4 regions of the Lactiplantibacillus koreensis genome follow, and region 1 is predicted to be linked to each of the others. Evidence: predicted binding sites of a transcription regulator. Region 1 holds the regulator's gene; each other region holds the start of a gene.
The links. Region 1 encodes CtsR, which represses protease genes until heat stress. Its sites were predicted from a motif close to TTGGTCAAAAAAGGTCAAANA; they were not measured.

Region 1 (8,181 bases):
TTTATATCTTCCTCGTTTCGGCCAGTGGGTTAACCGGGTTCATTGCTTGGCTCGGAATTGCCATCTCACATTTGCGGTTTCGGCGGGCCTTTATTAAGCAGGGCCATCAACTGAGCGAGTTGCGGTATCATGCTAAGCTCTTTCCGTTCGGGCCATTGTTCGCCTTTTTCCTCTGTTTAGTGGTTATTGTGGGTCAAGACTTACATTCCTTTGCCACTTGGGATTGGCAAGCCATTGGGATTACTTACATGAGTATTCCGTTGTTTATCGTGTTATTTGTGTATTATAAGATCCGGCATCATACAAAAATGGTTCCTTTGGATCAAGTTGATTTATCAAAACATCATTTAGATAAGTAGCGAATTAGGATTGGGACCGAGGTCGCAATCCTTTTTTGTAATTGGACGAGTGTCACCAGAAAAACTTAAAATTATCGCAAAAAAGTCATGTTATGCGGTCGTGCCCGGTTAAGTGTGCTAATCTAAATTAGAAAGGCAGCGAGTGAATATGTTGAGAGAAAGTGTTTTGAAAAGTTTAGTAGTCGTTTCAATAGTGGGAATCCTAAGTGGCTGTTCGGCCACCGGCACGAAGCAAAAAAGTTCGGCAACCAGTCAAAGTACCACGAAGACCTTAACCAAGCGGCAAAAGTTGATTCAGGCGTTACCTAAGGGCGTTAAGTCGACTGATAGTGACTTGTTTTTGGTCAATAAGTGGCATAAGTATGATGAATTGACCTTTACCAAAGGGTCAATTAATGGCATTCCCGTCCGGCAGTCGGTCGTTAAACCAATGACAGCCTTTTTAAATGGTGCCAAAAAAGCAGGTTACCCAGCAACAATTGTGTCTGGGTATCGTTCTGTGGCTTATCAAAAGCAGGTTTGGAATGACTCGATCAAGACGTATGAGTCACAAGGCAAGACCGCTAAGCAAGCGTTGAAGTTGACCCAAGAATACGTTGCGGTACCACGTGGAAGTGAACATCAGACCGGATTAGCTGCGGATATTATAAATACCAAATGGTTTAATGCCAACGGTAGCCAACTGTTATCATCATCAGATAAAGCAGCGGGACAAAAATGGTTGATTAACCACGCGGTCGATTATGGGTTGATTCTTCGTTTCCCTAAGACGGGCGAAAAATCGACGGGCATTGACTATGAGTCCTGGCATTTCCGTTATGTTGGTAAAGCGAGTGCGGCCTTTATAGTTAAGCATCACTTAACCTTGGAACAATATGTGACTTTATTGCAGGCGCGTGAAAGTGCGACCAAGTAATTTTTGACTAGATATTGCATTTTGACATGGGTGTGCGTACAATATGTAGTGTTGCTTTGAAAGCTAATTAAAAACGGACGTGAATAAAGGAGAGAACCCCATGCTTGTAATGTCAGGAACAATTGGTGCCGGGAAGACGAGTTTAACGCACCTAGTTGCGGATCATTTTGATTCAACTGCGTTTTACGAATCCGTCGATGACAATACTATTTTGCCATTATTTTATAAGAATCCTAAGAAGTACGCATTTTTACTCCAAATCTATTTTTTAAATAAACGATTAGGCAGTATCAAGTCGGCTTTTACAAACGATTTAGATGTCTTAGATCGATCAATTTTTGAAGATTCGTTGTTATTCCATTTAAACGGTGACTTAGGCCGGGCGACGAGTACGGAAGTTGATATTTACGATTCTTTATTAGATAACATGATGCAGGAATTGCCGGAAGCTGAGCATCAAAAAAGTCCTGATTTATTGATTCATATCAATATTTCGTTTGAAACGATGTTGAAACGAATCCAAATGCGGGGCCGCTCTTACGAACAGATTGATCAAGATCCAGACTTATACCACTACTACGAAACGCTAAATGCTCGTTATGCTAAGTGGTATGCCGATTACGATCGGAGCCCCAAAATGCAAATTGACGGGGACGAATTGGACTTTGTGGCTGATCCTGTTGCTCGCCAGACGGTGTTAACAATGATTGACGACCGGGTGAAGGCCTTAAGCTAAGCCAGTTGCCTTTTAGTGGGGAATGTCTTATAGTGATAGCAGTATATTAAACACGGCGCGTTTAAAGTAGACAGTCAGAGAACCGGTGGTTGGTGTGAACCGGTAGTCGAAACTCCGACGCGACAAAGTGGGCAGGTAATACTGCACGGCTAAGCCGTTATCCGATTGAGGGCAGGATGAGTGCATCATCCTGAACTTGGGTGGTACCGCGAATAACAGTCTTTTCGTCCCAATTTAGGGATGCGAAGACTGTTTTTTTATCATTATTTTCAAGGAGGATTTTAACATGTTAGATGTAAAAATGATTCGACAACAACCAGATTTTGTTAAGGAACAGCTTGGGCACCGCGGGGTCGCAGCTAGTCAGATTGATGATTTGATTCAGGCTGACGCTGATCGACGAGCTTTGATTTTGAAGAGTGAACAATTGAAGTCCACGCGAAATCAAGTTTCCGGTGAAATCTCACAGTTGAAGCGGCAAAAAGCGGATGCCAGTGCGCCAATCGCTGAAATGCAAAAAGTGAGCGCTGAAATTAAGGCGTTAGATGAAGACCGACGGCAAGCTGCGGCTAAGGTGCAAGATTTAGCGGCACACTTACCTAATATGCCCCATCCAGATGTCCCAATTAGTTTAGATGAAGACGATGCAGTCGAATTACGGCGAATTGGGACGCCCCGTCAATTTGATTTTGAACCCAAAGCTCATTGGGAATTAGGTGAAGCGCTGGGGATCTTAGATTTTGAACGGGGCGCCAAAGTTTCCGGGAGTCGCTTCTTATATTATGTTGGCGATGGTGCCAAACTTGAACGGGCTGTTTATAACTTTTTCTTGGATCAGCATGAAGCTGAAGGCTACACCGAAATCTTACCCCCTTACATGGTGACGGATGAATCCATGTATGGAACGGGACAATTTCCTAAGTTTAAAGATGATGCTTTCCGGATTAAGACTCAAGATTTAAGCCTTATTCCCACGGCTGAAGTGCCATTAGTGAACTATTATCGCGATGAGATTATTCCAAGTGAGAAGTTACCAGTTTACTTCACCGCACTATCACCGGCTTTTCGAGAAGAAGCGGGGAGTGCTGGCCGTGACACGAAGGGGTTAATACGATTACATCAATTTAATAAAGTTGAAATGGTGAAATTCACTAAACCAGAAGACTCATGGGATGAATTGGAAAAGCTAACCAATAATGCGGAATCGTTATTGAAAAAATTGGGATTGCCTTACCATGTCATCACGTTAACGACGGGTGACATGAGCTTTACGGCTGCCATGACGCATGATTTGGAAGTCTGGTTCCCAGAACAAAGCAAATATCGTGAAATTTCAAGCTGTTCTAATTGCACCGATTTCCAAGCACGACGGGCGCACATTCAATATCGTGATGACGATGGTAAGCTCCAATTTGTTCATACGTTGAATGGGAGTGGCTTAGCAGTTGGCCGCACCGTTGCAGCCATCATGGAAAATTATCAAAATGCGGATGGCTCAATCACTATTCCAGATGTACTAGTGCCATATATGCATGGTAAGACGCAGATTACAGCACGAGCTTAAGTTGCGTTGAGACCGTATTAAGGTGCTTAGAGATAAAAGCTACTGAAAAGATCGCAATTTTTGCGGTCTTTTTGTATGCCATCAAATGCTGGTATAAGTGTGATTGACGCAGTGATTAGGGCAGCTGAACCCGATGGAAATTACTTTTTTTAAAATTAGGGGTTCCCATGATTTATCTCGAGTGCTATAATATTTCTTGTCGGAAAAATATGCGTTAAAAAGTATATTTATCCATTAAATTTAAAAATATGTTGACAATTATTCAACCGAATGATAAAGTTAAATAGTTGTCATGGCGTACCGGTAAGCACTGCTTGTACCGACAACAAGGCATGATTAATTTCATGCGGGTGTGGCGGAACTGGCAGACGCGCTAGATTTAGGTTCTAGTGTCTTACGACGTGGGGGTTCGAGTCCCTTCACCCGCATATGCCGACTTAGCTCAGTTGGCAGAGCATCTCACTAGTAATGAGGAGGTCGGAGGTTCGAATCCTCTAGTCGGCATTTTACAATTTAATACTTATTTTGCGGAAGTAGTTCAGTGGTAGAACATCACCTTGCCATGGTGGGGGTCGCGGGTTCGAATCCCGTCTTCCGCTTTTAATTTGCCGGGGTGGCGGAATTGGCAGACGCACAGGACTTAAAATCCTGCGGTTAGTGATAACCGTACCGGTTCGATCCCGGTCCTCGGCATTTTAATTTGCACCCATAGCGCAATTGGATAGAGTGTCTGACTACGAATCAGAAGGTTGTAGGTTCGACTCCTACTGGGTGCATTAGTTATCGGGAAATAGCTCAGCTTGGTAGAGCACCTGGTTTGGGACCAGGGGGTCGCAGGTTCGAATCCTGTTTTCCCGATCGATTAAAACAGTCTTAGTTAATTTAACTAGGGCTTTTTATTTAAACTTTTTAACGGGAAGTAGCTCAGCTTGGTAGAGCACTACGTTCGGGACGTAGGGGTCGCAGGTTCAAATCCTGTTTTCCCGATTAGATTAACCGTAAATAACCAGTCAATTAGGCATCAATTATAGTGAGCTGGTGTTTCCTAAAAGGATGAGACTTTGTGCTCATCCTTTTTTGCTGTCAACTATACCAACTGGCAGTCGAATCAATTGAAAGCGACTGATGGGCGTGCTATGCTGTAACAACCGTAGGGAACCGATGCGGCCGCGCTTTAGGTAAAATTCTTTGCAATTTCATATTATCCTCGTATAATGAAAGTCAATATTAGTCAAAGATAATGTAAAGGGTGAAGCAAATGCAAAGTCAAAATATCTCCGATATCATTGAAAAATATTTAAAAAGTATTTTGGCGGACGCGGCGCATGTTGAAATTCGACGGTCAGAAATTGCGGATCTGTTTAACGTGGTTCCCTCCCAGATTAATTATGTGATCAAGACCCGTTTTACCATTCAAAACGGTTACTTAGTTGAAAGTAAACGTGGTGGTGGTGGGTATATTCGCATTGAAAAGGTTAATTTAGTCGATGATGCAGACGTTTTGGACACCCTGATTCAAGTGATTGGGGATTCCATCACACAACGTGACGCCTACGCGGTCGTCCAAAGTCTTTATGAAGACGACGTGTTAAATCGTCGCGAAGCCCAATTAATTCTAGTCGCTACTGATCGGAATACCTTAAAGGTGGACGATCATGATTTAGAAAATAGCTTACGGGCGCGAATTATTATTGGTATTTTAAATCATTTACGTTATGAAAGTTAAAGAAAGCGAGGAATCGCAATGGATAACCTATTTACCCCGAGTGCCAAAAGTGTCTTAGTCTTAGCGCAAGAGCAGGCTAAGTATTTTAAACATCAAGCAGTTGGTACGGAACATCTATTATTAGCGTTGGCCATCGAGAAAAATGGGATTGCTAACAAGGTCTTACAACAATATTCCGTGACAGAGGATGATATCCGTGAAGAAATTGAGCGGTTTACTGGCTATGGGACGTTAAGCAATGTTGGTAAAGACACCTATTTACCGTATTCGCCGAAAGCTAAAGAGATTTTATCAGTTGCTGGTGATGAAGCAAAGCGGCTTGGCGCTAACAAGATTGGCACGGAACATCTATTATTAGCGATGCTCTCTGATGAAAGTATCTTGTCCTCGCGAATTTTAATGAACCTAAATCTTGATTTAGGTCAGACTCGCAAAGTGGTCTTGCGTAAGCTTGGTGTCAGTGATGCCATGGGTAAGCGTAAAGCTAATGCGCAAACTCGGAATGCAAAATCCACAGAAGGGACACCAACCTTGGATTCCTTAGCCCGTGACTTAACCCAATTGGCGAGTGAACAGGAAATGGATCCTGTCGTTGGCCGTTCCAAAGAGGTCAAACGGGTCATTCAAATCTTGTCACGACGGACAAAAAATAACCCCGTTCTAATTGGTGAACCTGGGGTTGGTAAAACAGCGATTGCTGAGGGCCTGGCGCAAAAGATTGTGGCGGGTGATGTGCCGAGTGATATGGCTGATAAACGTCTTATGATGCTTGATATGGGCTCATTAGTAGCGGGTACCAAGTATCGTGGTGAATTTGAAGATCGCTTGAAAAAAGTTATCGACGAAATTTACAATGATGGGCATGTTATTTTATTTATCGATGAATTGCATACCTTAATTGGGGCCGGGGGTGCTGAAGGGGCGATTGATGCTTCTAACATCTTAAAACCTGCTTTAGCCCGTGGTGAACTTCAAACCATTGGGGCTACGACTTTAAATGAATATCAAAAATATATCGAATCAGATGCAGCCTTAGAACGACGTTTTGCTACCGTAATGGTTAATGAACCAACCCCAGCAGAAGCCGTTGAGATTTTAAGTGGTTTGCGGCCACGCTATGAAGATCATCATCATGTCATGATTACCGATGAGGCAGTGGAACAAGCAGTCAAGCTTTCTAATCGCTACATTAGCGATCGTTTCTTACCGGATAAGGCGATTGATTTAATGGACGAAGCTGCCGCCAAAGTTCGGATTGACCAAATGGATCAACCAACTAAGTTATCTAAAAATCAAGATAAGTTGACGAAACTACGGCAAGCTAAAGAAGCTGCAATTGAAGATCAAGACTTTGAACAAGCTGCCGATATTCGCAAACGTGAAATGAAATTAAAACAACGGTTAGCGACTTTAGCGGCTGATCAACAGGCTGAGGTTGCTGATGGCACATCCCAGAAGTATCACTTACAAGTAACGGGTGAAGATATTGCCCAAGTGGTGGCTGAATGGACTGGCGTGCCGTTGACACAGTTACAAAAGACTGAAAGTGAACGATTGGTTAACCTTGAAAAGATTTTACATCAACGGGTTGTTGGTCAACCAGAAGCAGTTTCAGCGGTGGCACGTGCGATTCGGCGGGCTCGGAGCGGTTTGAAAGATCCAAGTCGTCCAATTGGGTCTTTCATGTTCTTAGGCCCTACTGGGGTCGGAAAGACCGAATTAGCGAAGGCCTTGGCTGAAGCGATGTTTGGTTCAGAAGATAATATGATTCGAATTGATATGTCTGAATACATGGAACGGTATTCAACGAGTCGTTTGATTGGTTCGGCCCCTGGTTATGTTGGTTATGATGAAGGTGGTCAGTTAACCGAAAAAGTTCGGCAAAAGCCTTATTCAGTCGTGTTATTTGATGAAGTTGAAAAAGCCCATCCAGATGTCTTTAATATTTTATTGCAGGTCTTGGATGATGGTTATTTAACGGATTCGAAGGGGCGGAAAGTTGATTTCCGCAATACGATCTTGATTATGACATCAAACTTAGGTGCGACAACGCTACGTGATGAAAAATCAGTTGGCTTTGGTGCAGCTGATAAGGCGAATGATTATCAGGCGGTATCAGCTACGATTCGCGAAGAGCTTCGGAAGGCCTTCCGACCAGAATTCTTGAACCGAATTGATGAGACAATTGTCTTCCATTCACTCAACCGTGAAGAATTACATGCGATTGTCAAGTTAATGGCGCAAGAAATTGTTGGGCGGGTTGCACAACAAGGGATTAAGATTAAGATTACGGCGGCGGCCATTGATGTGGTTGCGAAAGCTGGTTTTGATCCTGAATATGGTGCACGTCCAATTCGACGGGCTTTACAAACTGAAATTGAAGACCGGTTAAGTGAATCCTTATTAACTGGTGAAATTAAAGTGAATGATCAGGTTACAATCGGTGCCCATAAAGGGGCAATTACGGTTAATGTGAAAACTCAGCCGAAATCTGATGGCCGTTCGACAGTATCTTCAAGTTAATCTAAACATAAAGGGTAAGTCTGGAACTTTGGTTCTAGGCTTATTTTTTTGATTTCAGATTTTGAGGTGCGTTTCAAGACTGGCGACTAATCGGGTTTTGGTGTAGATTATAATAGGAATTAAGAATTGAAAGAAGGTGGCCGCGATGGTGACGCGTGCCGAACAGCTAGCACAAACACATCAGGCAATTTTATCTGCTGCCCGGGAGTTGTTTTTGAAAGAAGGCTATGCCGCGACGAGTACTCGTGATATTGCCAATGCAGTTGGCATTACGCAACCGGCTTTGTACCATCATTTTAAAGATAAAGAAGTTATTTTTTTGGCCGTCATCACAACTGTCGGTGCTGAAATTAAAAC
Region 2 (8,181 bases), 160 kb from region 1:
TGGTGGGGGAACTGGGTTGCCAGTTGTCCTCAATGGGTTGCGCAAGCAAGCGGTTGACATCACGGCGGTTGTCACAGTGGCTGATGATGGGGGTTCGTCTGGCATTATTCGCAATTATGTTAACGTCGTGCCACCAGGTGATATTCGCAATGTCATGGTGGCATTATCTAGCTTACCCCATTTATATAAAGATATTTTTCAGTACCGGTTCCAAGGTGACGACCAATTTTTTGCGGGCCATGCCATTGGAAATTTAATTATTGCCGCTTTAACCGAGATGAAATCCGGGGTCTTTGATGCGGTTCAAGAATTATCCAGCATGATGCAAGTTGAGGGCCATGTCTATCCAGCGGCCAACGAAGCTTTGACGTTGCATGGTAAGTTTAAGGATGGGTCTGAACTTGTTGGTGAAGCTGAGATAACGGCTGCACATAAGTCGTTAGACCGCGTGTGGGTGACCGATAAAGACGGGCAACGTCCCGCGGCGGTTCAGCCAGTCATTGATGCCATCATGGCTGCAGATCAGATTGTATTGGGTCCTGGGAGCTTGTTTACGAGTATCCTGCCAAATTTAACCATTGATAATATCGGCCGGGCTGTATGTGAATCAGATGCTGAGGTCGTCTATATTTGTAATATTATGACCCAAAAGGGCGAAACGGATGACTTTTCAGATGCTGACCATGTCCGTGTTTTGAATCGACATTTAGGTGAAGCTTTTATTAATACAGTGTTAGTTAATACGGAAAAAGTACCGGATGACTATATGGATTTTCACAAATTCAACGAGGTTTCACGGCAAGTAAGCCATGATTTTCGGGGGCTCCGAGATCAAGGATGTAAAGTGATTTCGTCGAACTTTTTACAATTGCGTGATAATGGGGCCTTTCATGATGGTGATCAAGTTGTCACGGAACTGATGAACTTAGTCGGTCATTCCGACATTTTAAGGTAGGAGGTAGCCAGATGTCATACGCCAGTGAAGTTAAAAAAGAACTAACTAACCTCGCTGTCCATCGCGAGAATGCGAAAGCTGAATTAATGGCCTTGATTCGAATGAATGGGACGATTACTTTAGCACATCATCATTTAATATTGAACATTCAGACGGAAAACCCGGCCATTGCGCGGCGTATCTATCGGTTATTAAAACAATTTTATGACGTCGCCAGTGAATTAATTGTGCGCCGTAAAATGAAATTAAATAAAAATAACTTGTATATCGTTCGTTTGCAGACTGGGACTGAAATGGTCTTAGCTGATTTGGGTATTTTTAAGGATTATCAAATTGTGGAAGTTGTGCCGACTGAAGTCTTAACCGATGATGCGGCGGTGCGTTCCTATTTGCGTGGCGCTTTTTTAGCCGGTGGTTCGGTGAATAATCCTGAAACGTCACGTTATCATTTAGAAATCTATTCCCTGTATGAAGAACATAATTTGATGATTTCACAAATGATGAATCAATACGGTATGAACTCGCGAACGACGGATCGTCGTGGCGGCTTTATTACGTATATCAAGGAGGCCGAAAAAATTGCGGACTTTTTATCGTTAATTGGGGCCACGAATGGCATGTTGAAGTTTGAAGATGTGCGAATCATGCGAGATATGCGTAACTCGGTTAATCGATTGGTTAACTGTGAGAATGCGAATATGGATAAGGTTGCGAATGCATCCAGTAAGCAGATTGAAAATATTTTATTGATTGATGATACGGTTGGCTTGAAGCAATTGCCACCGAAATTACAAGAAGTTGCGGTAACACGGTTAGCGCATCGTGAAGTGAGCCTCAAAGAATTGGGGACCTTAGTGCCCGGTGGCCCGATTTCAAAATCAGGGATTAATCATCGTTTACGTAAGATTAACCAGTTTGCTGAACAATTGCAAAAAGAAGCTTAATCAAAAACGAGTGGACAACACAATAAATAGTCGCGACAAGAATTTAAATTCTTGTCGCGACTATTTATTACCGATCATCGAGGGGAACGGACTGACTCATTGAGCCAAGTCGTAACTTAGTTGCAAATAGTTGCGTAAGTCAGCATCGGCAACCCGATCATCTAAGATGATTGAAAACCAGTGTTGCTTGTTCATATGGTAAGCTGGAAAATAATTTTTTTGATCAATTAATGATTGCTGATCAGCTAATCGAAAATCAACGACGGTCACGATTTCATCTGAATCCAGCCCTAGCTTACGTTGTGGTATTTTAACCAGCAAGGCATACCATTTTTTGGTATCTGAGCGTCGTAAAATAGCGTTATTTGGAAATTTAGGCCATAAGAATTCAAGCTCATTGTGATAGTTAGCCTTGACGGTTTCAATCAACCAACGAGCTTGACGTGATGGAAACATTGCGGGTTCAAAAGCCTGGTCGGCAACGGCTTGGAGTGCGTCAAGGTAGGCCTTTCGAACGCTTGCGACAAAGGCACCAGCATTGCTGGCTGCCAGATGTAGCGTATAAGGTTGCTGCGTGGCATTATCGATTAAGGTTGTGGTAACTGTATTAGGTAGTGTCACTGTGAGGGTTAACGTAAAAGTTGGTGCTAATAATGGTTGCGACCGAATCAGGTCATGATTGTGGCGGATAAACCCAATTTTTAATAACTGCTCCAGTTGACCACGTTGATCTTTAAAAATAGCTTGGCTCATATCATCCATGATTTGATAGCCTCCTAAAAATAACTGTTATCTATTAGTTTAACCCTGATTAAGTTTAATTAGCAGTGCTGGTATTAAATAAATCACTTGACAAAAGTAAGTAAGACTCTCTATACTAAAGCCATCTTATGAAATCGGAGAGACGTTACGATGCAAATGCAAAAACAAGTCATGTTAATGAACTGCTGTCCATGTTGTGAAACTAACAACATGGCTATTTGCGTCGAATTACAAGCGTCTCTACTGCATCAAAACTAACGGCATTGAGCTCAAAACGTTATTTTTGAAACGCCTGCTTGGAATCTGACGAGATTCCTAGCAGGCGTTTTTTTGTTACCGATTCGAGGGTAGATCCACCAAAAAAGTAAAATAAAAGGGGCGAGAGTATTGAAGAAGCGATCAGTGTTAGCAGTTATTTTTAGTGTCATGTTAGTAGCGGTGTTAGCGGCTTGTGGTAAGCAAAGTAGTCAAGCGACGACCAGCGGTAAATATGCAACTAACCAAGTTTTAAATCTTTCATATCCAAGTTCGCTCGATTCAATTGATATTTCGACGATGTCTGGTTACGGTAGCACGGGGAATTTATTTGAGAGTCTATATCGCTTAGGTAAGGACGGTAGTGTCACGCCTGGTTTAGCGAGTCAAAGTAAAGTTTCGAAAGATGGCAAGACCTATACATTCACGATTCGTAATGCTAAGTGGAGTGATGGGTCAGCGATTACGGCGCAAGACTTTGTATACTCGTGGCGGCGTACTGTCACGCCAGCGACTAAGTCTCAGTATGCGTATTTATTTTCAGGGATTAAAAATGCGGATGCAATTGTCGCTGGGAAAAAGCCGGCCAGCACGTTGGGCGTCAAGGCAAGTGGCAAGCATACGTTTATCGTAACGTTAGATAAGCCAATCACTTATTTTAAGAAATTAATGACTTATCCATTATTTGGCCCGATTAGCGAAGCTGCCGTAAAGAAATGGGGTAGTAAGTACGCCACGAAGGCACAATATATGTTATACAGTGGGCCCTTTAAGTTAACCGGCTGGACCGGGACCAATAATAAATGGACTTATGTTAAAAATAATCAATATTGGGATAAAAAAGTCGTTCATTTAAACAAGATTAATTATAGTGTGAATGAAAGTTCGACGACTACTTTAAACTTGTTCCAAGAAAACAAACTGGACTTAACCCAGTTATCAAGTGAACAAGTGAAAAACATGAAATCTAATAAGGCTTACACCACATACCCCTATTCAATCACAGCCTTCTTGGTCTATAATTTCCAAGATAGTAATGCCACGATTAAAAAGGCTTTGAGCAATCAAAAGATTCGCCAAGCTATTTCGTTATCAATTAATCGGGAACAACTTGTTAAAAATGTCATTGGGGATGCGTCCAAGACGGCTAAGACGTTTGTGCCACAAAACCTAGCCAAAGATCCTAAAAATGGTCAAGATTTTGCCAGTGAATCGACCGTTAAAAATTCAACGTCATATAATCCAAAACTAGCAAAAAAGCTTTGGCAACAAGGATTAAAAGAGGTTGGCATTAAGCAGTTAACGATTAGCATGTTAACGTCAAATGATGAACCTAATAAACCAATCTCACAATATTTCAAAGGTCAATTGGAGAAGACTTTACCAGGGTTAACAATTAATCTATCAAATCTTCCGGCTAAGGTGGCGTCATCTCGGGCACAACAAGGTGATTTTGATGTTTATCTGAGTGGTTGGGGTGCTGATTTCAATGACCCAATCTCGCATTTACAAATTATGACGAGTGGGAGTGGTTATAATTATGGTAAATATAACAGCAGCACCTATAACGCATTGATTAAGAAAGCCCAAAATCAAGATGCTAATAATGCCGAGGCCCGCTGGCAAGATATGTTGCAAGCAGAAAAGGTGATTATGCAAGATCAAGGGATTACGCCGATTTATCAGACGGTTTATTCCTACTTACAAAATCCTAAAGCCAAGGGCATCATCCACAATACAGCTGGAACGCAGTGGAATTACAAGTATGCTTATATGGAAAAATAAATTGAATTGAAAAAACAGTAAGGCGGCAACCTGAGTGTTAAAGGGTGTCGCCTTTTTGTGAGCACAAAAAATGAGCTAACTGTGTTGTTAGCTCACTTTAAAGGGTTATTTTAGTTTGTTGTTTTCCATAATATCATCGATCAAACCATAATCTTTGGCTTCTTGAGCTGTTAAGTAGTTATCACGTTCGGTATCATGATTCAACTTTTCAACTGGTTGATCAGAATTGCTTGCTAAAATTTCGTTGATCTTTTTACGCGTCTTCAAAATTTCTTCAGCAACGATTTCAATTTCAGTTTGTTGTCCTTGAGCACCACCAGAAGGTTGATGAATCAAGATTTCTGAGTTAGGTAAAGCGAAACGCTTGCCCTTAGTCCCAGAAGAAGCGAGGACACTGGCCATGGAAGCTGCCATCCCCATAACAATGGTTTGGACATCAGACTTGATGAAGTTCATCGTGTCATAGATGGCTAAGCCGGCGGTGACAACCCCACCTGGTGAATTGATATAAAGATAAATGTCTTTGTCGGAATCTTGCGCATCTAAGAAGAGTAATTGCGCAATAATCGCATTGGCCATATTGTCTTCAATAGGACCAGATAACATAATAATACGGTCTTTTAAAAGTCGTGAGTAAATGTCATAAGCACGTTCGCCACGTGATGACTGTTCGATAACTGTCGGAACTGGATACATACTTGTTAGCCTCCTAAAGTTTCAATCTGATAAATTAGCTCATTGCTAATATAAATGTAGTTTACCGCTAAGGTCAGTAAAGGTCAAAAGAAAAACCTCAAAAACAAAATTCCGTTTTTTTAGGTTCCGTGGTATACTTAGGATTCTATCATATACGGCTTGAGATTGGGGAAATCCCAATCTCTTTTTTATGTCCAAATATCCTGACTGACTAGCAACAGGGGTACCGCCTAGGTTGTTTAGTATGGTATGATGAAAGCGGTGTAAGTTCTATTTTTGCTTGATTTGGGTATAAAAAAAGCTGAGATACAATCTCAGCTAAGTGATGCGCCCGGAGGGAATCGAACCCCCATTTCAAGAACCGGAATCTTACGTGCGATCCATTACACTACGGGCGCCTGAACAACATGTTATAGTTTAGCGGATTATGGCTGAAAACACAAGCGATATTTATAAAAAATATTTGGGAGGCATTATTTATGGCATTAGGACCAGGTTTTCGCCAACAACAACGGCAAACCCAAAAGTTGGCCATGACGCAGCGATTGCAACAATCAATTCAAATGTTGCAATTTAACGTTGAAGAATTACGTGATTTTTTAACCCAAAAAGCGCTTGAAAATCCATTAATTGATGTTGATACTAATTGGAATGCCAATCATGCCAGTTTGAGTACAGCTAAGACTGTCACGACCCATGATGATTTTATTGAGCGGGTTTCGACATCTAACCAACATTCTCTGTTTGAATACTTATTAGATCAGATTCATTTAACCATGCGAGATACTAAGTTACGCAAAATCGTGCTGTACTTGATCGAATACGTGGATGTTAATGGGTATTTAAAAGTGGCTGATGAACAAGTGTTAGCCGCAATGCAAGCGACGCCGATTGAATTACTAGATGCAATCACCTTGCTACAACAACTCGATCCACCAGGGGTTGGGGCCCGAAACTTGCAACAAGCGCTGATGTTACAAACTGAAAATGATGATAGTGCACCTAATTTAGCGTACATTATTTTAGAAGAAAGCTTTGATGCGCTGGTTAATCGTAATTGGGCCCAGTTAGCCAAAAAATACGCGGTTGAGTTAGCCGATATTTCAAGTGTTTATGACTATATACGGACGTTAAGCCCAACACCTGGGGCGGCAGTCGGACAAGAAACAACGGGATATATTTTTCCAGACCTAATTGTGACCCAACCAACAGTGGGGCAATTGGCGTTGAAGACTGCATCGATGGCGCAACCAATTGTCAAATTTCAGAGTCGGTATTATCAACAGATGAGTCAACATGATGATCAAGAAGTTACGGAGTATCTGAAAGAGAAAAAATCTGAGTATGATTGGATTGCAAGTAGCTTGCAGCAACGTGAGGCAACTATTTTTCGCGTAGGAACCGCGATTATTGAACGACAGTCGGCTTTCTTCCTTGAAAAAACCAAAAGTTTAAAACCGTTATTATTGCGTGATGTGGCGCAACAGTTACAAGTACATGAATCGACAATTAGTCGGAGTATCAATGGTAAATATGTGCAAACTGATTTTGGTATGTTTGAACTTAAGCGTTTCTTTACTCAGGCGGTCAGCAAACGTCCCGCGAATGGCGAACTCGTCTCGGCTGATAACGTGCAACACCGGATTGTGGCTTTAGTTAAGCAGGAAGATAAAGAAAAACCGCTTTCAGACCAAAAAATAGTTCAGATTCTTAAGTCGGAAAATGTCGAACTTTCACGGCGTACAGTTGCCAAATATCGGGAAAATCTTAACATTCCAGCTTCGTCTAAGCGAAAACAATATTTAAAAACCGAACAGTAACGAAAACAACCATTTTGAGCAGTCGGTTATCGGCTGTGGTGGGTTCTCATTTGCAACCATTACATGAACCTGTTATAATTCAAGTTGTGGTTAAGAGAGGTATGCAACATCGATTTCATTGTAAATTATCGTTGTGTGCTTTGTTTTTTTAAGTCTTTGGGTCGTTATTCGACATAGCTGGACTAAATCCGTCCCACTAGAGAGCAGGTTGGATGCCATGCATTCAGATATTCAATGGATTGAGGCAATTGCCCCAGACATGGTTGAAATGCTAAGTCATCGGTACTTGGTATTAAGAACCATTAATTGGATGGCCCCAGTTGGACGTCGGCTATTGGCTCAAACTTTAGAAGTCAGTGAACGGACGTTACGGACCGAAACGGATACGTTACGGAAGTTAGATTTAATTGTGACTGATAAGGCGGGCATGCAGTTGACGCAACCGGGAAAAGATGTTTTACTCGGGTTAAGCCAATTCATGGATGAGTTAATGGGAATTCGACAGAAAGAACGACAGTTAGCGCAACGCTTCAATTTAAAACGTTGTATTATTGTCTCTGGCGACTCCGACCGACAGTTAAAGGTTATCGGGACCATGGGCGAAGAAGTTAACCAACTATTACAGCGGTTATTGCCAGAAGGGAATAACATTATTGCTGTAATGGGTGGTCATACCATGGAGCATGTGGCAAATCATTTATCTAGCAAGCTTGCTAGCAAACGTGACTTGTTATTTGTTCCGGCGCGTGGTGGGGTTGGTGAATCGGTTGCGATTCAAGCAAATACCATTGCGTCCCAAATGGCACAACACACCGGTGGTAAATTTCGGTCGTTGTTTGTGCCCGAACAGGTCAGTGAACGAACCTATGAACCACTCCTCAAAGAACCAAGTATTCAAGAGGTGTTGGGGATTATTCGCCAAGCTAACGTGGTGATTCACAGTGTGGGTGATGCGGTTTCAATG
Region 3 (8,181 bases), 590 kb from region 1:
GGAATGCCCCAGGGAACCGTGATGAGTTGGGGGTCACCTAAAAATTGCGGAAAACTATTATAAATGGCGGCTAAAAAATTCATCGCTAAGGGTTCTAATAACCGATGTAGCTTTTCATATTGGGTCCGGGCCACTAAATTACCGACTTGCAAGTAGCGTTCAAGTTCAGCATCGGTCGGCTCATCACTTAATTGCATGCCGGCGGGTTCAAACCAAGCCTGTTGTTCAGGATGAGCCTTTAATAGTGCCAATAGCTGTTGCTTTGTATGCGTCACGATTTCGACAGGTTGCAACTCATCTAAGCGTGTGGCGATACCATCTCCATCCAATTGGTCGTCAAAGGCATCATTCATGGTGAATGTAAACAGTGAACCGGTCTGGCGATAGGCGCCGGTTAGTGGCAAGTCAACGGTTAGTTGTTGCTCATGGTCGATAAAATGAAGTGTACCGGTGAAGTGTTTGGTCGTTTCGTTAATACTGGTCAGGTCAACGTCCAAATCTAAATCGGGCGTAACTGTGAAAAGCGTTTCCAATTCAATGTCTAATGCCTGAATGATTTTATTCAGGTGACTAAAAGTGATACTTTTGGCGTGACCATTAATTAACTTGGTCAAAGTATGATGCTCAATCCCCGTTAAGCGGGCCAATTCGGCCGGGGTCATTGTTCGATCTTGCAAAATGGTTTCAAGTTGCGATTGAATCATATTGAAGCACTCCTTTTAGTGTGGGTCGATTAGATGGTAATGGTGGCGCTTAGCACCGTGAATTGTCACGATGCTGGTTCACTGACCTCCTCATATCATTAAGCTACGATAACAGTTGGAAATTAATTTTAAAAAACGGTTAATTTAATCCAACAATTTTTAAAGTTCAATCTGAAAAAGCGGGTTAAAGCATGTTAAACTATGATTAGAATACTAAAATGACTTAATAAAAGGGGTTATGTCGGTGGATGCCAAACAATTATCACAACGGTTAGCAACGGTGGGGGCTTTTGTCCCGCTGGGAGCACGGCTAGCCGATATTGGTTCCGATCATGCTTATTTACCAGCTAATTTGGCTTTGAATCAGCGAATTAGCTATGGTATTGCGGGTGAGGTCGTTCGTGGACCATTTGAAAATGCACAACATGAGATTGAAAAATTGCAATTAACGGCCAGGGTTCATGCTCGCCTGGCTGATGGCTTAGCAGCGATTCAACCAGCTGATCGGATTGACGTGGTGACGATTGCTGGTATGGGTGGGCCATTGATTCGGCATATTTTGGATCAAGGGCAAGCCCAATTAGCTGGTGTGCAACGGCTGATTTTACAACCTAATGTTGGTGAAACGACGTTGCGGGCTTGGTTGATGGCACATCAGTTTCAAATCGTGGCTGAACGGATTTTAGCTGAAGATGGTCATACGTATGAAATCATTGTGGCTGAACCGATTAGTCACGCTGTTCAATATACGGCGAAAGAATTGCTAGTGGGGCCGTTTTTGGGGGCTGAAAAGTCACCGGTGTTTAGCGCAAAATGGCAACATGAATTAGCTCGTGCGCAAACTGCTGTGACTCAGATGCAACAAGCAAAAGTGGTGCCAACGGAACAGTTAGCCACGATTAACGCTAAAATAAAATTAATTGAAGGAGTCTTAGCAGATGTTGGCAAGTGATTTAATCACCCGTTTTGAACAATTTGCACCGCTGACCTTAAAATGGGATCGTGATCCTAGTGGGTTACAAATTGGCGATCCTAAGCAACCGGTAAAACGTGTTTTGGTTACCCTGGATGTCCGGCCAGCGGTCGTTGATGAAGCCATTCGGGTCGGTGCCGATATGATTTTTGCGCATCATCCAGTGATGTTTCGGCCAACAGCTAATTTGGATTATCAAGATCCTCAAAAGGCGATGTATGCGAAGATTGCCGCTCATCATATCTTGGTCTATGCAGCGCATACGAATCTAGATAGTGCTGATAATGGGATGAATGACTGGTTAGCGGCGGCGTTAAATTTACAGCATGTGACGGGGTTAGTGCCTGGTCATCGGACGGAATTTGTAAAGTTAACCGTCACGGTCCCGACGGATCAAGTGGAAGCAGTCCAAGAATACTTGACCGCACGTCCCCAAGTTCGTTTGAATCGGTATGCTTTGAATTCTGGTGAACAATTTAGCGTGAATTTACCGCGGCCAGATTTAGCGGCGGCAGTTGCTGGCATCAATCAATTCGTTACGCCAGGAACTTGGGATTATGAAGCCCTCCCGTTATTAACTGGTGGTCAAACGTCGTCGATGGGGCGTATTGGTGATTTAGCCCAGCCGATGACCGTTGCTGAATTTGCGCTTAAGTGTAAGCAGGTCTTTCAATTAGGCGGATTAAGGCTCATTAGTGACCGACCTGATCAATTGATTCAGCGTGTGGCCGTTTTAGGTGGCGATGGTGGTAAATTTTATCAGCAGGCACTACAAAAAGGCGCTCAGGTCTATGTAACGGGTGATGTATATTATCATACTGGCCACGACATGCTGGCTGCGGGCTTATCGGTAGTTGATCCTGGTCACCATATTGAAAGTATTTGTATCCCTAAGTTAACAGCCTTATTTGACCAATGGCGAATTGAAAATAAGTGGTCTTTGGCAGTTGTCCCATCTAAAATTAATACTGACCCCTTTACCTTTATTTAAACCTCGAAAGGAAGATTCATATGACAAAATATCCACAGTTGATTTCTGATTTTTTAACGTTTGTAAAAATTAATAGCCGGTCAGATGAGCAATCTGAAACGGTACCTTCATCACCACGCGAAACGGCATTTCTAAACCAGTTGATGACTAAATTAACCGCTTTAGGGTTAAGTGATGTTCATCAAGACCCACAAAGTGCCTACGTGTTTGCAACGTTGCCAGCAAACAGTACACAACCAATGAAAACATTGGGTTTTATCTCGCATATTGATACAGCCGACTTTAATTCGGAACATGTGAATCCCCAAATCGTCGAAAACTACGATGGTCAATCTGTTATTAAGCTTGGTGAAAGCGGCTATGAACTCGACCCAAAGATTTTTGCTAGCTTGAAAAACTATGCTGGCCAGACGTTAATTACGACGGATGGGACGACTTTGTTGGGGGCTGATGATAAGGCCGGTGTGGCTGAAATTATTAGTGCAGCGGCGTACTTGTTAGCCCATCCAGAGATCAAACATGGCACGATTCGGCTGGGCTTTGGTCCAGATGAAGAAATCGGGACTGGTGCAGATCATTTTAATGTTGCCGATTTTAATGCGGATTATGCTTACACTGTTGATGGTGGGCCTTTAGGTGAGTTGGAATATGAAACGTTTAACGCTGCTCAAGCTGAGGTCCAAATTACAGGCGTTAATGTGCATCCCAGTGAAGCCAAGGGAATTATGGTGAATGCGTTACAATTAGCTGTCGATTTTCAGAAGGCTTTACCTGCACATGACGTGCCAGAAAAAACCAGTGGCCGGGAAGGCTTTTTCCACCTGTTGGCGTTAGATGGAACGGTTGATAATGCGAAAATGACCTATATCATTCGTGATCATGACCGTGCGACTTTTGAAGCCCGTAAAAAGACTTTTCAAGCGGCTGCTGACCAAATCAATGCGCAATATGGGGTTAACCATCTAAAAGTAATGATGAAAGATCAATATTACAATATGCGTGAAGTAATTGAAAAGGATATGACGGTAGTTGACCTCGCTAAACATGCGATGGAGACCCTAGGGATTAAACCAGTTATTTATCCAGTTCGTGGTGGGACTGATGGCTCAAAGATCTCGTTTATGGGCTTACCTACGCCGAACCTGTTTGCCGGTGGTGAGAACATGCATGGCCGTTTCGAATACGTTTCAGAACAAGTTATGGCACAAGCAGTGGACGTTATTTTACAAATTGTGCAAGATAATACCCAGCAAGCTAAATAGTTGGCAAGTGATGCGATTCGTTATATAATTTAATAGTCAATAAAGGTCAAACAATAATTGGTAGCTATTTTAGCTACCTTTTTGCTAACCGAATTTTAGGAGGTTATGATAATTATGAATCCAGAACAACTAACAGAAAGTTTACAACAAGCGTTAGCGCAAGCCCAACAAATTGCGCAAACTCGGCATCATCAAGAAGTCGGCGTACCACATCTATTTAAATTTTTAACGCAACCAGGCGAACTGGTTCGGCAAATTTTCAGTGATGCCGGCGTGGATCTTGATCAGTTACAAACGGAATTAGATCGTGAATTGGATGATATTAGTACGGTCAGTGGTGGCAACGTGCAATATGGTCAAAGTTTCAGTAACAGCTTAGCGACTCTAATGCAGGCAGCTGATGCCAAACGCAAAACCCTCGGTGATGAATTCTTAGCGACTGATGCCGTGGTGCTTGCGTTAATGGATCAAACTAGTGATCAGTTAACTAAGTATTTAACCCAACAAGGGATTACGGCCGGTCAGGTTAAGAATGCGGTGGACCGAATTCGTGGGGGCCAACGGGTGACATCACGTAACCAAGAGGATCAATATCAGGCTTTAGAGAAGTATGGCGTGGATTTAGTTAAAGACGCTCGGAAAGGCAATCAGGACCCAGTTATCGGGCGCGACGAAGAAATTCTGGCTTTGATTCGGATTTTGTCACGGAAAACTAAAAATAACCCGGTTTTAATTGGTGAACCTGGGGTTGGTAAAACGGCGATTGTCGAGGGCTTAGCCCAACGAATTGTCCGCGGCGATGTGCCGGAAAACTTAAAGGATAAAACGCTATTCTCTTTAGATATGGGTGCTTTAATTGCTGGGGCTAAGTATCGTGGTGAGTTTGAAGAACGCCTTAAAGCGGTCCTTAAAGAAATTAAAAAGAGTGATGGGCAGATTATTATGTTCATTGATGAAATCCATAATATTGTGGGTGCCGGCAAAACAGAAGGTAGCATGGATGCGGGGAATTTATTAAAGCCAATGTTAGCCCGAGGTGAACTGCATTTGATTGGTGCCACGACGTTGGATGAGTATCGGCAATATCTTGAAAAGGATAAAGCGCTTGAACGGCGGTTCCAACGGGTCTTAGTTGCGGAGCCATCTGTGGAAGATACGATTAGTATCTTACGCGGACTCAAAGAACGGTTCGAAATCCATCACGGCGTCCGAATTCATGATAATGCCTTAGTAGCCGCAGCCAAGTTATCGGATCGATACATTACCGATCACTTCTTACCGGATAAAGCACTTGATTTGATTGATGAAGCTTCAGCAGAGATTCGAGTTGAAATGAATTCCAACCCCACGGAACTCGATCAGGTTAACCGGCAATTAATGCGATTACAAGTTGAAGCTGCGGCTTTGAAGCAAGAAACGGATGCGGCTTCGGTGCAACGTTTGGGTGAGTTACAACAGGAACTCGCTAGTGCCCAAGAAAAACAACGGGCCTTGGCTGAACGTTGGACAGCTGAAAAGAAAAGCTTACAAACGTTAAGTGCTAAAAAATCAGCTTTAGATCAAGCTAAACATGACCTTGAAAATGCTGAAAGCCAGTACGATTTGGAAGCCGCCGCCCGCCTACAACATGGGACAATTCCGAAGTTGACGGCAGAATTACAACAATTAGAAGCCGATGATCATCATGCAGACTGGCTGGTTGAAGAATCCGTTACGGCTGACCAAGTCGCTAATGTGGTCTCACAAATGACTGGGATTCCGGTGAATAAGTTAGTGGCTGGAGAACGGGAAAAACTGTTGCATTTAGCGGACAACTTACACCAACGGGTTATTGGTCAAGATACCGCCGTAACTGCGGTAGCGGATGCCGTTTTACGTTCGCGCGCGGGATTACAAGATCCTAACCGACCACTGGGGTCATTCATGTTCTTAGGTCCTACCGGGGTTGGTAAGACCGAGTTAGCCAAAGCGTTAGCTGAGAATTTGTTTGATGCTGATGATCATATGGTTCGAATTGACATGAGTGAATATATGGAGAAGGAGTCTGTCTCACGATTAGTGGGTGCGGCACCAGGTTATGTTGGTTATGAAGAAGGTGGCCAATTGACTGAAGCAGTACGTCGTAATCCTTATTCAATCGTGTTATTTGATGAAATTGAAAAAGCCCATCCCGATGTCTTTAACATCTTGTTACAAGTATTAGATGACGGGCGTTTGACGGATGGTCAGGGTCGGACGGTTGATTTTAAGAATACGATTTTAATCATGACATCGAACCTGGGATCGGAATTACTATTAGCTGGTATGGATGATCAAGGGCACTTAGCGACTGGCACGCATGATCAAGTAATGCAGTTGGTTCAAAGTCGCTTCAAACCTGAATTTTTAAATCGGGTGGATGATATTATCATGTTCACGCCGTTACAGTTGTCTGCGATTGAACAAATCGTGGTTAAGTTGATTGATCAATTATCAGCCCGGTTAGCAGATCGTGAAATTACTTTGAAAATTTCAGATCAAGCCAAAGCCTGGCTAGCGCAAGAAGGCTACGAGCCGGCTTATGGTGCGCGGCCACTACGGCGGTTGATTACTAAAGACGTGGAAACGCCATTAGCCAAAGCGATTATTGCTGGCGAAGTAGTGCCACAGTCAACGGTATTGATTAAATTAGTGGCTGACCAGTTAACTTTTGAAACGCAACCGGCCGTTAAAGCTTAAACAAAAACCCGACTTAGTCAATGACGACTAAGTCGGGTTTTTATTTTTAGCCAGTTTACTTGTTTTTGGCACCTTTAATGGGCATAGAATGATTAGTAATGTATGAAATGCCGTTGACCATAATTAAGGCGAAAATTGCTGAAACCAAGCCGATTTCTCCGAAATTATAAGTCATTTGTTCAAGCGCACCACCGATATAACCGATGACTTCCCCGAAAATAACACTCCAAACGATTACCATGATTTGTTTAGTCATATTCTAACACCTCCCAGTAAAAGTAATTTTAGCACATCTAATCAGAAATGCAATTACCTTATGACTGCCGTCTGGAACAACTGTTTGGTATAATGAAATTAATTAACCTTCAGAAAGGAGTCCCAAGATGCAATATATCCCATTACAAGTGATGAGTACCTTTAGTTTACTGCAAAGTACGAGTACCGTCACTGATTTGGTCCAAGCGGCGAAAAAACAAGGTTACCCAGCGTTAGCACTGACTGATATTGACGTGATGTATGGAATTGTGGATTTTTACAATGCCTGTCGTCAAGCAGAAATTACGCCGATTTTAGGGATTAATCTAACATTGGCTAGTCAGCAGCTGTCAGGTGAGCAGACGTTCAGCTTAATCGTTTTGGCTAAAGACTGGACGGGTTATCAGGCGTTAATGCAATTATCAACTTTGAAACAAACAGCCACTAAAGTGACGCCTTTAACCTTAGAAGCGGTTACGCCACATTTGGGTCACTTAATGGTGTTAACGCCAGCCCGTAATAGTGAGTTGACCACGTTATTATTACAAGATAACCCACAAGCCGCAACCGCTTTGGTGCAACAATTACAGGCGGCAACTGCTGCCGATAGTCTTTATCTAGGCGTCTCGTTAGACCAAGCACCAGCTTTGCGCACAACTTTAGTGCAATTTGCGCAGCGGTTACAAGTACCAATTGTCGCTTTAGATCCGGTGGATTATGTTCACGCCACGGATTATTTTGCGGTTTCGGTCTTGCAAGCGATTGGTGGTGGGCAACAAATTGATCAGCCGGAACAATTGCAGACGGTGCCGGGCAATCATTATTTACGGGCTCCCGCGGACTTAATTGCGGCGTATGCTGAGTTGGATTTGACGGCAGCCGTTGCAGCTACGGCTGAAATTGCAGCCGCTTGTCAAGTCACGTTAGTTTTTCAAAAGCCCCAACTACCAAAGTTTCCCACGCCTGACCAACAACCGGCAAATCACTATTTACGCCAGCTCTGTGAACAAGGCTTGCAACAGCGTTTGGCGGCGATGCCGACGACAACTGCTACCGAGACCTATCATCAGCGCTTGGACCACGAATTACAAGTCATTGATCAGATGGGATTTGATGATTACTTCCTAATTGTGTGGGATGTCATGAATTATGCCCATCAGGCTCAGATTACAACCGGACCAGGTCGGGGATCGGCGGCGGGCTCGCTTGTGGCTTATGTCTTGCAAATTACGGATGTCGATCCGATTCAATATGAGTTATTGTTTGAACGGTTTTTAA
Region 4 (8,181 bases), 170 kb from region 1:
TCGTTGGTCCCAATACTAAAGAAATCAACTTCTTTAGCAAATTGGTCAGCAAGAATAGCAGCAGCAGGAATTTCAATCATGATACCAAGCTTGATATCATCAGCAACTGGCGTCCCGGCAGCGACTAATTTCGCCTTTTCATCCTCAAAGATGGCTTTAGCTTGACGGAATTCATCTAGGGTCGCAATCATTGGGAACATAATCCGTAATTGACCATAGTGTGAAGCCCGTAGCAATGCCCGCAGTTGCGTCCGGAAAATATCGTCACGATCAAGTGAAATCCGAATCGCCCGATACCCCAAGAATGGGTTCATTTCGTCTGGAAGTGGCAAGTAAGGTAAATGCTTGTCGCCCCCGATATCCATGGTCCGCACAATCACTGGCTTGCCTTGCATGCCTTCGACAACCTTTTTGTAGGCTTCGAATTGCGTATCTTCATCAGGTAGTTCCGCACTGTTCATGTACAAGAATTCTGATCGGAATAAACCAACTGCTTCAGAACCGGCTTCCAAGACACCATCCATATCGTCAGGCGTCCCAATGTTTGAAGCTAATTCAAAATGCTTACCGTCTTTTGAAACGGTCGCTTCATTCTTAAGCTTTTCCCATTCAACCTTTTGGGCAGCGAAATCTTTGGCTTTTTGTTGATAGTCACTGATTTCAGCATCGGTTGGGGCTACTAAAGCTTCCCCGTTAATCCCATCAAGGATAATCGTCGTCCCCGCTTTAATTTCAGTTGTAGCAGATTCAGAACCAACTACCGCTGGAATTTCAAGCGTCCGTGACATAATCGCAGAGTGACTTGTCCGACCACCAATATCGGTGATGAACCCTTTGACGAACTTACGATCAAGTTGCGCCGTGTCACTAGGCGTTAAATCATGGGCAATTACGACGACTTCAGAATCGATTAAGGCAGGACTTGGTAGGGTGACCCCTAACAAGTGACTCATAACGCGCTTAGTCACATCGCGAATATCGCCAGCTCGTTCTTGCATATATGCGTTGTCCGTCATTGCTTCAAACATGCCGATGAAAGTATCAGTAACTTCCTTCAAAGCTTCTTCAGCATTGACTTTATCATCCTTAATCTTACCTTCAATTTGACTTAACATTTCAGGGTCAGATAAAATTGTGATATGAGCTTCAAAAACTTCTGCTTCTTCGGCACCTAAACTCTGAGTTGCTTTGTCTTTAATGACTTTTAGCTCAGCTTTAGAGGCATCAAAAGCATCATGTAACCGTTGGATTTCGGCATCAATGTCGGAAACCGTCGTTTTTTCGAATGACAAATCTGGATCAACTAGCATATAGGCCTTAGCAATTGCAATCCCATCACTGGCAGCAATTCCTTTTAGTACCTTTTCAGCCATTATTCAGATAAGCCTTCTTTCTTCATCGTATCAGTTAAAGCTGCAATTGCGTCAGCTTCGTCAGCACCTTCAGCAGAAATCGTAACATCTGCATCTTTACCAACACCGAGTGACATTACACCCATGATAGACTTCAAGTTAACTGACTTGTCTTGGTATTGCAACGTAACTTCTGAGTTGAACTTACTTGCTGATTGTACCAATAAAGTAGCTGGACGTGCGTGGATACCTGTATCTGCGATTACGTGAAATTCTTTCTTTTCCATAGTTATTCGATCTCCTTCAAAGATGTAAAATTTAAATTGGTTCTGAGTCAAACCGAGTTGCCGCCAACACATTTGCTCAAGAGCCCTTAGTATTGATGATAGCAATTATCCAATTGAAATACAAGCCCTTTCATTCATTCAATTGCGATTAATTGGTAGCCTTACCATCCTTGTCAAAGTGGTAAACAATATGGCCGTCTAATTCCGCCATACCAATGATTCGTTTGCGATACTCATAACCCATATAGGCATCATGAAACGCCATAAAGTCGTCCGGATCAACGCTAAAATTTTCTCGTTTTCCCGTCCGCAAGTCTTCCATTAACTGTTCAAAATCTGGTGCCACTAAGTTACCCCCTTCTACAAGCCCGATTGCCGGGATCAATTTATCTGACTTAGACCAGTCTAACACGGGCTTTTGCCATGCAAAACTAACACTTTGTACTATAATATAATTAGTTTGCCAGTACAACGGCTGGTCTAATCAGAAGTTTAATATACAACTGATTTCTGTGAATGACAAGCCTTTTGACTAGAACCAAAAAAGACTTCAGAAATAATTAAATTGATTGGCTCAGTAACTCGATTAGTATTACGAAACCTGGTTGCAAGCCTGTCTTGCTCGTCAAGACTTTTGAGTTGCATCACGGTTAAAAATCATTATACTAATAGTCAAAGGTCAGCAAAGGTCAAACAGCTTTTGAACCTTTAATTAAATTGAACCTAAATTTAGTTATATTTCTGATATGAAAGGTGTGACAGCAAAATGCTTTGTGACAACTGCCATAAGAACGAAGCGACGATTCATTTATATACGAACGTCAACGGTCAGCGGCGACAAATTAATCTTTGTCAGAATTGCTATCAACTACTAAAGAATCAGGAACAGCATCCAAATAACGGAGTTGGAGGTACTGATATGGCACAAGATCCATTTGGTTTTGGCGGTCTTGACGACATTTTCCGCGCAATGCAAGGCGGTGGCGTCACCCCCGATGATACGACGAGTCGGCAACAACCGACGCAACCTGCTGGGCCAACTAATGGTGGTAACCGACGTGGTAACAATAACGGCGGCGGCCTCTTAGGGCAATATGGCTACAACTTGACGGAACAAGCCAAGCAAGGCAAAGTCGATCCAGTCATCGGTCGGGATAACGAAATCAACCGCGTCATCGAGATTTTGAACCGGCGGACGAAGAATAACCCGGTCTTAATCGGTGAAGCTGGGGTTGGTAAGACGGCGGTCGTCGAAGGCCTCGCACAGAAGATCGTTTCGGGACAAGTTCCCCAAAAACTATTAAATAAAGAAATTATTCGGTTGGACGTGGCATCACTTGTTCAAGGCACCGGTATCCGGGGTCAATTTGAACAACGGATGCAACAACTCATGAAAGAAGTTCAGGATAATCCGAATATCGTGCTTTTCATTGATGAAATCCACGAAATTATGGGTGCCGGTAACGCTGAAGGCGGCATGGACGCGGGTAACGTGTTGAAGCCGGCATTAGCCCGGGGTGACTTCCAATTAGTTGGGGCCACAACCTTAAACGAATACCGCGATATCGAAAAAGATGCCGCCCTCGCCCGGCGGTTCCAACCAGTAACGGTTGATGAACCTAGCGTCGACGAATCCATCAAGATTTTACAAGGGATTCAAAAGAAATATGAAGACTATCATCACGTCACCTATAACGCTGATGCGATTGTCGCAGCGGTCAAGCTATCAAACCGGTATATTCAGGATCGTTTCTTACCGGATAAGGCGATTGACTTGCTTGATGAAGCTGGCTCACGCAAGAACTTAACCTTGAAGACGGTTGATCCTCAAACCATTCAAGAAAAGATCGATGCCGCTGAAAAGCAAAAGCAAGATGCTTTGAAAAAGGAAGATTATGAAAAAGCAGCCTACTATCGTGACCAAGTAGCCAAGTTAGAAAAGGCCAAACCAGACGACAATGCTAAAGCTGACAGTGCCGATGCAGCAGTGGTCACCGTGGCTGATATGCAACAAATCGTTGAAGAAAAGACCGATATTCCAGTTGGCGAATTACAAGCAAAGGAACAGGCTCAAATGAAGACCTTAGCGGCTGATTTGGAAGCCAACGTGATTGGACAAAATCCAGCAGTTGAAGCCGTTTCCCGGGCCATTCGGCGTAATCGAATCGGCTTGAACGGTACTGGTCGGCCAATTGGCTCCTTCATGTTTGTCGGCCCTACTGGGGTTGGTAAGACTGAATTAGCCAAACAACTCGCTAATGAACTCTTTGGTTCAGCGGATGCAATGATTCGCTTTGACATGAGTGAGTATATGGAACCCCATTCAGTGGCTAAGCTGATTGGGTCACCACCTGGCTATGTTGGCTATGAAGAAGCCGGTCAATTGACAGAACAAGTTCGGCGTCATCCGTATAGCTTGATTTTATTAGATGAAATTGAAAAAGCCCATCCGGATGTCATGCACATGTTCTTACAAATCTTAGATGATGGCCGCTTGACCGACTCACAAGGTCGCACGGTCAGCTTCAAGGATACGATTATCATTATGACGTCAAACGCTGGGACTGGCGATGCTGAAGCTAATGTTGGTTTCGGTGCCGCTGCTCAGGGCAAGACGCATGATATTATTGACCGCTTAACCCAATACTTCAAGCCAGAATTCTTAAACCGGTTTGATGATATTATCCAATTCAATGCCCTTTCCAAGGAAAACTTGATGAAGATTGTGGCCTTGATGATTGATGATGTCAACGGCATGCTTGCCAACCAAGACTTGCATGTCCATGTCACTGAACCAGTGCAAGAAAAATTAGTCGATCTTGGCTACAACCCACAAATGGGTGCTCGGCCATTACGGCGCGTTATTCAAGAACAGATTGAAGATCGGATTGCCGACTTCTACTTGGATCACGGCGATGTTAAAAACATGGTTGCCAAAGTTGAAGATGGTAAGATTACATTGGCGGCGGAAGAACCCAAAGCTACTAAATAAAGTATTTAAAAACGGTTCTTTGTCAACCGGTGTTGATGAGGAAAATTGGGGTTCAATTCATTTACGAATTGGGCTTCTTTTTTTTATTTTTATTTTGAATTCAATCTGTATTCTATAATTAAAATTCATCCAGTTTCGGTAGCCATAAGCTGTTCGTTTTATTTGTTTGATTTTACGATTAACACCCTCGATGGGCCCATTTGAGAGTGAACATTCCGTCATGTTTTTAATAAATTGCTTATTCTTGATAAAGGTCTTAATCGTTTGTAAGAGCTGAGGACTAACGTTCTCAACTCTACCTAAAGCTTCAATAAATGCGACATAGTTTCGACTACGAATGGCCTCGACTAATTCGTGAGCTGAATAATAAGTGTTCGCAAATTCTTCATTCAGATCCAGTCCCTCCAGGATTAGTTGTTCCTGAGTTAGATGGTCTTTTAAATGCGAAAACCATTGTGGTTTATCTTTTTCAAGTTTTGAATAATCTTTGAGATAGAGCCGCCAGTAATACTTAAGCACGCGGTATTCACGAGTGTCTGGGGCAAATCTTTTCATCAATTGAACACGAGTCTGGTTTAAGGATCGTAAGACCATTTGAACTAAATGAAAGTTGTCGGCGACAACTTTGGCGTTAGGGAAAATACTGTGCATAATGGTGTAATAGTTTGCGTTAAAATCCATCACAACCTGGGTCACTTGCTGGCGATTTTTCAAGGAGTAATGATTTAAGAAGAATGCCTTAATCTCTTTAGTTCTACGTCCTGGAAGAATGGCAATGAGGTCGTGTTTCTGTGCATCAATAGCGATGAAACTCATTTGTTTCCCGGTAGAACGGAATTCATCGATGCATAAAGTAGTTGGTAGACCATCATAGGCTGGTCTAGTTTGTTTCCCCAAAGCAACTAATTGACGACTGACAGTATTAGTTGATACATTGTACTCTGCGGCAATATTGACCATTGTGCGGTCTTCTGTTAGTGCTGTAGTAATACGGTGCTTAACATGTTGAGAAATCTGATGTTGCTTGGCCACTACGGGGGTTTGGGCAAGTAGGCTATGACCGCAAGCCCGACAGAGAAAGCGTTGCTTACGTAAAATTAACAATGCCGTTCGCTCGCTGATGTTGGAAATTCTGATATTAACCGTTTTAAAACCATTTCGAACGATTTCGTGTTGCCCACAACGTGGGCAAACACTAATTGAATAGGAAAGATCCGCGTAAATCCGTAAAGCATCCCGGCTATTATCTTGAATTTTAAAATTAGTTATATTTTGGTCTTTAATTTGTAGAAGAATTCTTGTAGACTGGTCTTGAGACATATTAATCTTCTCGCTTTCAATTAGTTTTCGTCGACTTGATTGTAGCACGTAGAGGTGGTATGCCTCTTTTTTTTTACAAAAATGGTGTCGATGGATTTCTCCATCAACACCAAATATCATAGAACCTTAAAAACGCGTCATTAGCCGTTAAGGCCAATGGCGCGTTTTTTGTTAAGATGCTAGTTATGGCAGACGTTTTACTTTTCAGTTTGGTCTGCTTTCCAATTGTCGACAATTGTTGTCATTGCGGATACTGATTGTTGTTTTTGTTGGTCATTAACTGGGTGCGATGCAGCTGCCGACTTAGTTGTTATTCGTGAGGATTTAGCCGGTGTGGCCGTTTTTGCAAGTAAATCTCCCTGCCCATCATTAGGGCTCGTCGGGGTTAACTTGACCGTCGCATTTTGAACAGAAATTGGTTGTCCCGCCTTCATTTGGTCCATCGTCGTATTCAATAACTGATCGACCGCATTATTGCCACTAGTATTGGCATGTCCCTTAACCCATTTAAATTCCAAGTGCTTAAAGGTCTGTAACTGCTGATAAACAGCCTGCCAAAGTTCAGCGTTGATCAGTTCACCTTTAGCTCGCCGCCAGCCGTGTTGCCGCCAACTTGTTAGCCACCCCTTTTGAATGGCATCTAAGACGTATTTTGAGTCCATAATCACTAAGATTGTTGCAGTCGTTTTATTTAACTTTGTTAGCCGATCAAGTGCTTGTAACAAAGCCATGATTTCCATCCGGTTATTGGTGGCCCCCCACTCGCCACCAGTCCCCGTTAATTGCTCATCGGCAGTTTGAATCTGATACGCCCAAGCTGATTTGTCGGTCGAACGCACTTGGCCTCCTTGGACATTCCCAGTATTTCGATTACCACCATCCGTATAAACGGTAATCTCACTTTTTTTAGCCGCACTCACTTTTAAACTGGTTTTAACCGCTTTGACCGACTTAGTTGGCGTTGCTTGACCGTGCAGATACGCTTCGGCTTCGGCGCGGGTCACAAATCCTTTGTATTGGGCACCGCTATAGCCGTTAATCTGCTGCTGACACGCCGCCCAAGTCTGATAAATCCCCGTTTTATAACCGGCACGAACTACATAAAATTGTTTTTTTGCCATTATAATCCCAACTTTCTGATAACTAGTAAGTTTTATTATACCGCGATTCGTCATTAATTAGGCAGCAAAAAAATACGGTTAACATCTGAAGAAAGATGTTAACCGTAGCTGACATTACTGCTGCGCCGCTTGCCAACGACTCAATTGCTGTTTGACATGGCCGCGCCCTTCACGCCAATTACCACGCAATTTAGTTTTGGTATCCCCATTCAGGCTACCTTTAACTTGTTCCGCTTTACCTAAAAGCTCGTCGTCCAAGCCATGAGCTTGAGCTTCCAGTCGTTCCTTATTGCGAAACAGCCAATAAACCCCACTACCACCTAGCACAAAACCAATGATTATCAGTAATTTCTTCATGAGGTGCCCTCCTAGTTGGCTAGTAACATCACTTGCTTGTCATTTACTATACTAAAATCAGTATGACATTTCAAAGGATATGCTTATCGTTAATATAACATTAATCCGTATGAAGTTAAGCTTGCTGATGATAGACTTTTGCAAATTCAGTCGCAAAATCAGTTAGCTTGGTTGGACCTAAAATTGGTTGCTGGGCATGAAAATCTGCATAAAATTCTTGATCATGGTCGCGTTCAAAGGCCATCATTTTAACATATTGCGCGACAAAATTGCTGGTGTCGTGAGCATTCGTTAAGCGGTCCAACAGCTGTTCATCACTAATCAGGACCGCTTTCAAATCCGGCATTCCAATCGCTTGGCCCAATATCTGAGCAATTTCAGCATAGCTTTTTTCATCACTAGCGACGTATTGAACCGTGGGGGCAGTGACCGGTGTCGTTAAAGCTTGGCTGACTACTGGTACAATATCGCGCGGTGCGACCCATGAGCCCGGTTTATCCACCCGACTAGTGGTATAAATCGCATGAGCTTGTCGAATGGACGCCAAGCTTCCAAACAAATTATAGAACATCCCAGTTGGACGAATGAACGTTAATTGTACGTCTGGTAAGCCTTGGCTTAAAGCAGTTTCGATAATCTGATAAATATGCAAAGCCCCGACTTCCGGACCTAAGTTCGCACCCACACTGCTTAAATTAACGACTTTTTTAACCCCAGCAGCTTGAACTGCTTTTACATACACTGCAGCCTGC

Region 2: clpP (ATP-dependent Clp endopeptidase proteolytic subunit ClpP) is a predicted target of CtsR. The motif match lies at 5,467-5,487, and genes of this name have one in related genera.
Region 3: clpB (ATP-dependent chaperone ClpB) is a predicted target of CtsR. The motif match lies at 3,963-3,983, and genes of this name have one in related genera.
Region 4: C5Z25_RS11105 (ATP-dependent Clp protease ATP-binding subunit) is a predicted target of CtsR. The motif match lies at 2,315-2,335, and genes of this name have one in related genera.

What each region holds. Positions count from the first base shown of each region.
Region 1 is NZ_CP027190.1:2,120,218-2,128,398, forward strand. Features, by position in the region: gene C5Z25_RS10180 (amino acid permease) at 1-359, shown strand, start outside; gene C5Z25_RS10185 (M15 family metallopeptidase) at 526-1,275, shown strand; gene C5Z25_RS10190 (deoxynucleoside kinase) at 1,376-2,011, shown strand; gene serS (serine--tRNA ligase) at 2,298-3,575, shown strand; tRNA gene C5Z25_RS10200 (tRNA-Leu) at 3,922-4,003, shown strand; tRNA gene C5Z25_RS10205 (tRNA-Thr) at 4,007-4,079, shown strand; tRNA gene C5Z25_RS10210 (tRNA-Gly) at 4,103-4,174, shown strand; tRNA gene C5Z25_RS10215 (tRNA-Leu) at 4,183-4,268, shown strand; tRNA gene C5Z25_RS10220 (tRNA-Arg) at 4,278-4,351, shown strand; tRNA gene C5Z25_RS10225 (tRNA-Pro) at 4,360-4,433, shown strand; tRNA gene C5Z25_RS10230 (tRNA-Pro) at 4,489-4,562, shown strand; gene C5Z25_RS10235 (CtsR family transcriptional regulator) at 4,834-5,301, shown strand; gene C5Z25_RS10240 (ATP-dependent Clp protease ATP-binding subunit) at 5,320-7,824, shown strand; gene C5Z25_RS10245 (TetR/AcrR family transcriptional regulator) at 7,970-8,181, shown strand, end outside.
Region 2 is NZ_CP027190.1:1,960,922-1,969,102, forward strand. Features, by position in the region: gene C5Z25_RS09430 (gluconeogenesis factor YvcK family protein) at 1-955, shown strand, start outside; gene whiA (DNA-binding protein WhiA) at 967-1,899, shown strand; gene C5Z25_RS09440 (MmcQ/YjbR family DNA-binding protein) at 1,996-2,661, opposite strand; gene C5Z25_RS09445 (peptide ABC transporter substrate-binding protein) at 3,049-4,701, shown strand; gene clpP (ATP-dependent Clp endopeptidase proteolytic subunit ClpP) at 4,807-5,397, opposite strand; tRNA gene C5Z25_RS09455 (tRNA-Arg) at 5,724-5,795, opposite strand; gene rpoN (RNA polymerase factor sigma-54) at 5,877-7,217, shown strand; gene C5Z25_RS09465 (sugar-binding transcriptional regulator) at 7,435-8,181, shown strand, end outside.
Region 3 is NZ_CP027190.1:217,508-225,688, reverse strand. Features, by position in the region: gene C5Z25_RS01075 (helix-turn-helix domain-containing protein) at 1-704, opposite strand, end outside; gene C5Z25_RS01070 (tRNA (adenine(22)-N(1))-methyltransferase) at 949-1,656, shown strand; gene C5Z25_RS01065 (Nif3-like dinuclear metal center hexameric protein) at 1,643-2,668, shown strand; gene pepT (peptidase T) at 2,689-3,930, shown strand; gene clpB (ATP-dependent chaperone ClpB) at 4,045-6,648, shown strand; gene C5Z25_RS01050 (YjzD family protein) at 6,704-6,904, opposite strand; partial or broken gene dnaE (DNA polymerase III subunit alpha) at 7,032-8,181, shown strand, end outside.
Region 4 is NZ_CP027190.1:2,292,858-2,301,038, reverse strand. Features, by position in the region: gene ptsP (phosphoenolpyruvate--protein phosphotransferase) at 1-1,373, opposite strand, end outside; gene C5Z25_RS11115 (phosphocarrier protein HPr) at 1,373-1,639, opposite strand; gene C5Z25_RS11110 (protein YkzS) at 1,788-1,985, opposite strand; gene C5Z25_RS11105 (ATP-dependent Clp protease ATP-binding subunit) at 2,406-4,631, shown strand; gene C5Z25_RS11100 (ISL3 family transposase) at 4,689-5,951, opposite strand; gene C5Z25_RS11095 (ribonuclease H family protein) at 6,149-7,072, opposite strand; gene C5Z25_RS11090 (CsbD family protein) at 7,187-7,429, opposite strand; gene C5Z25_RS11085 (SDR family oxidoreductase) at 7,545-8,181, opposite strand, start outside.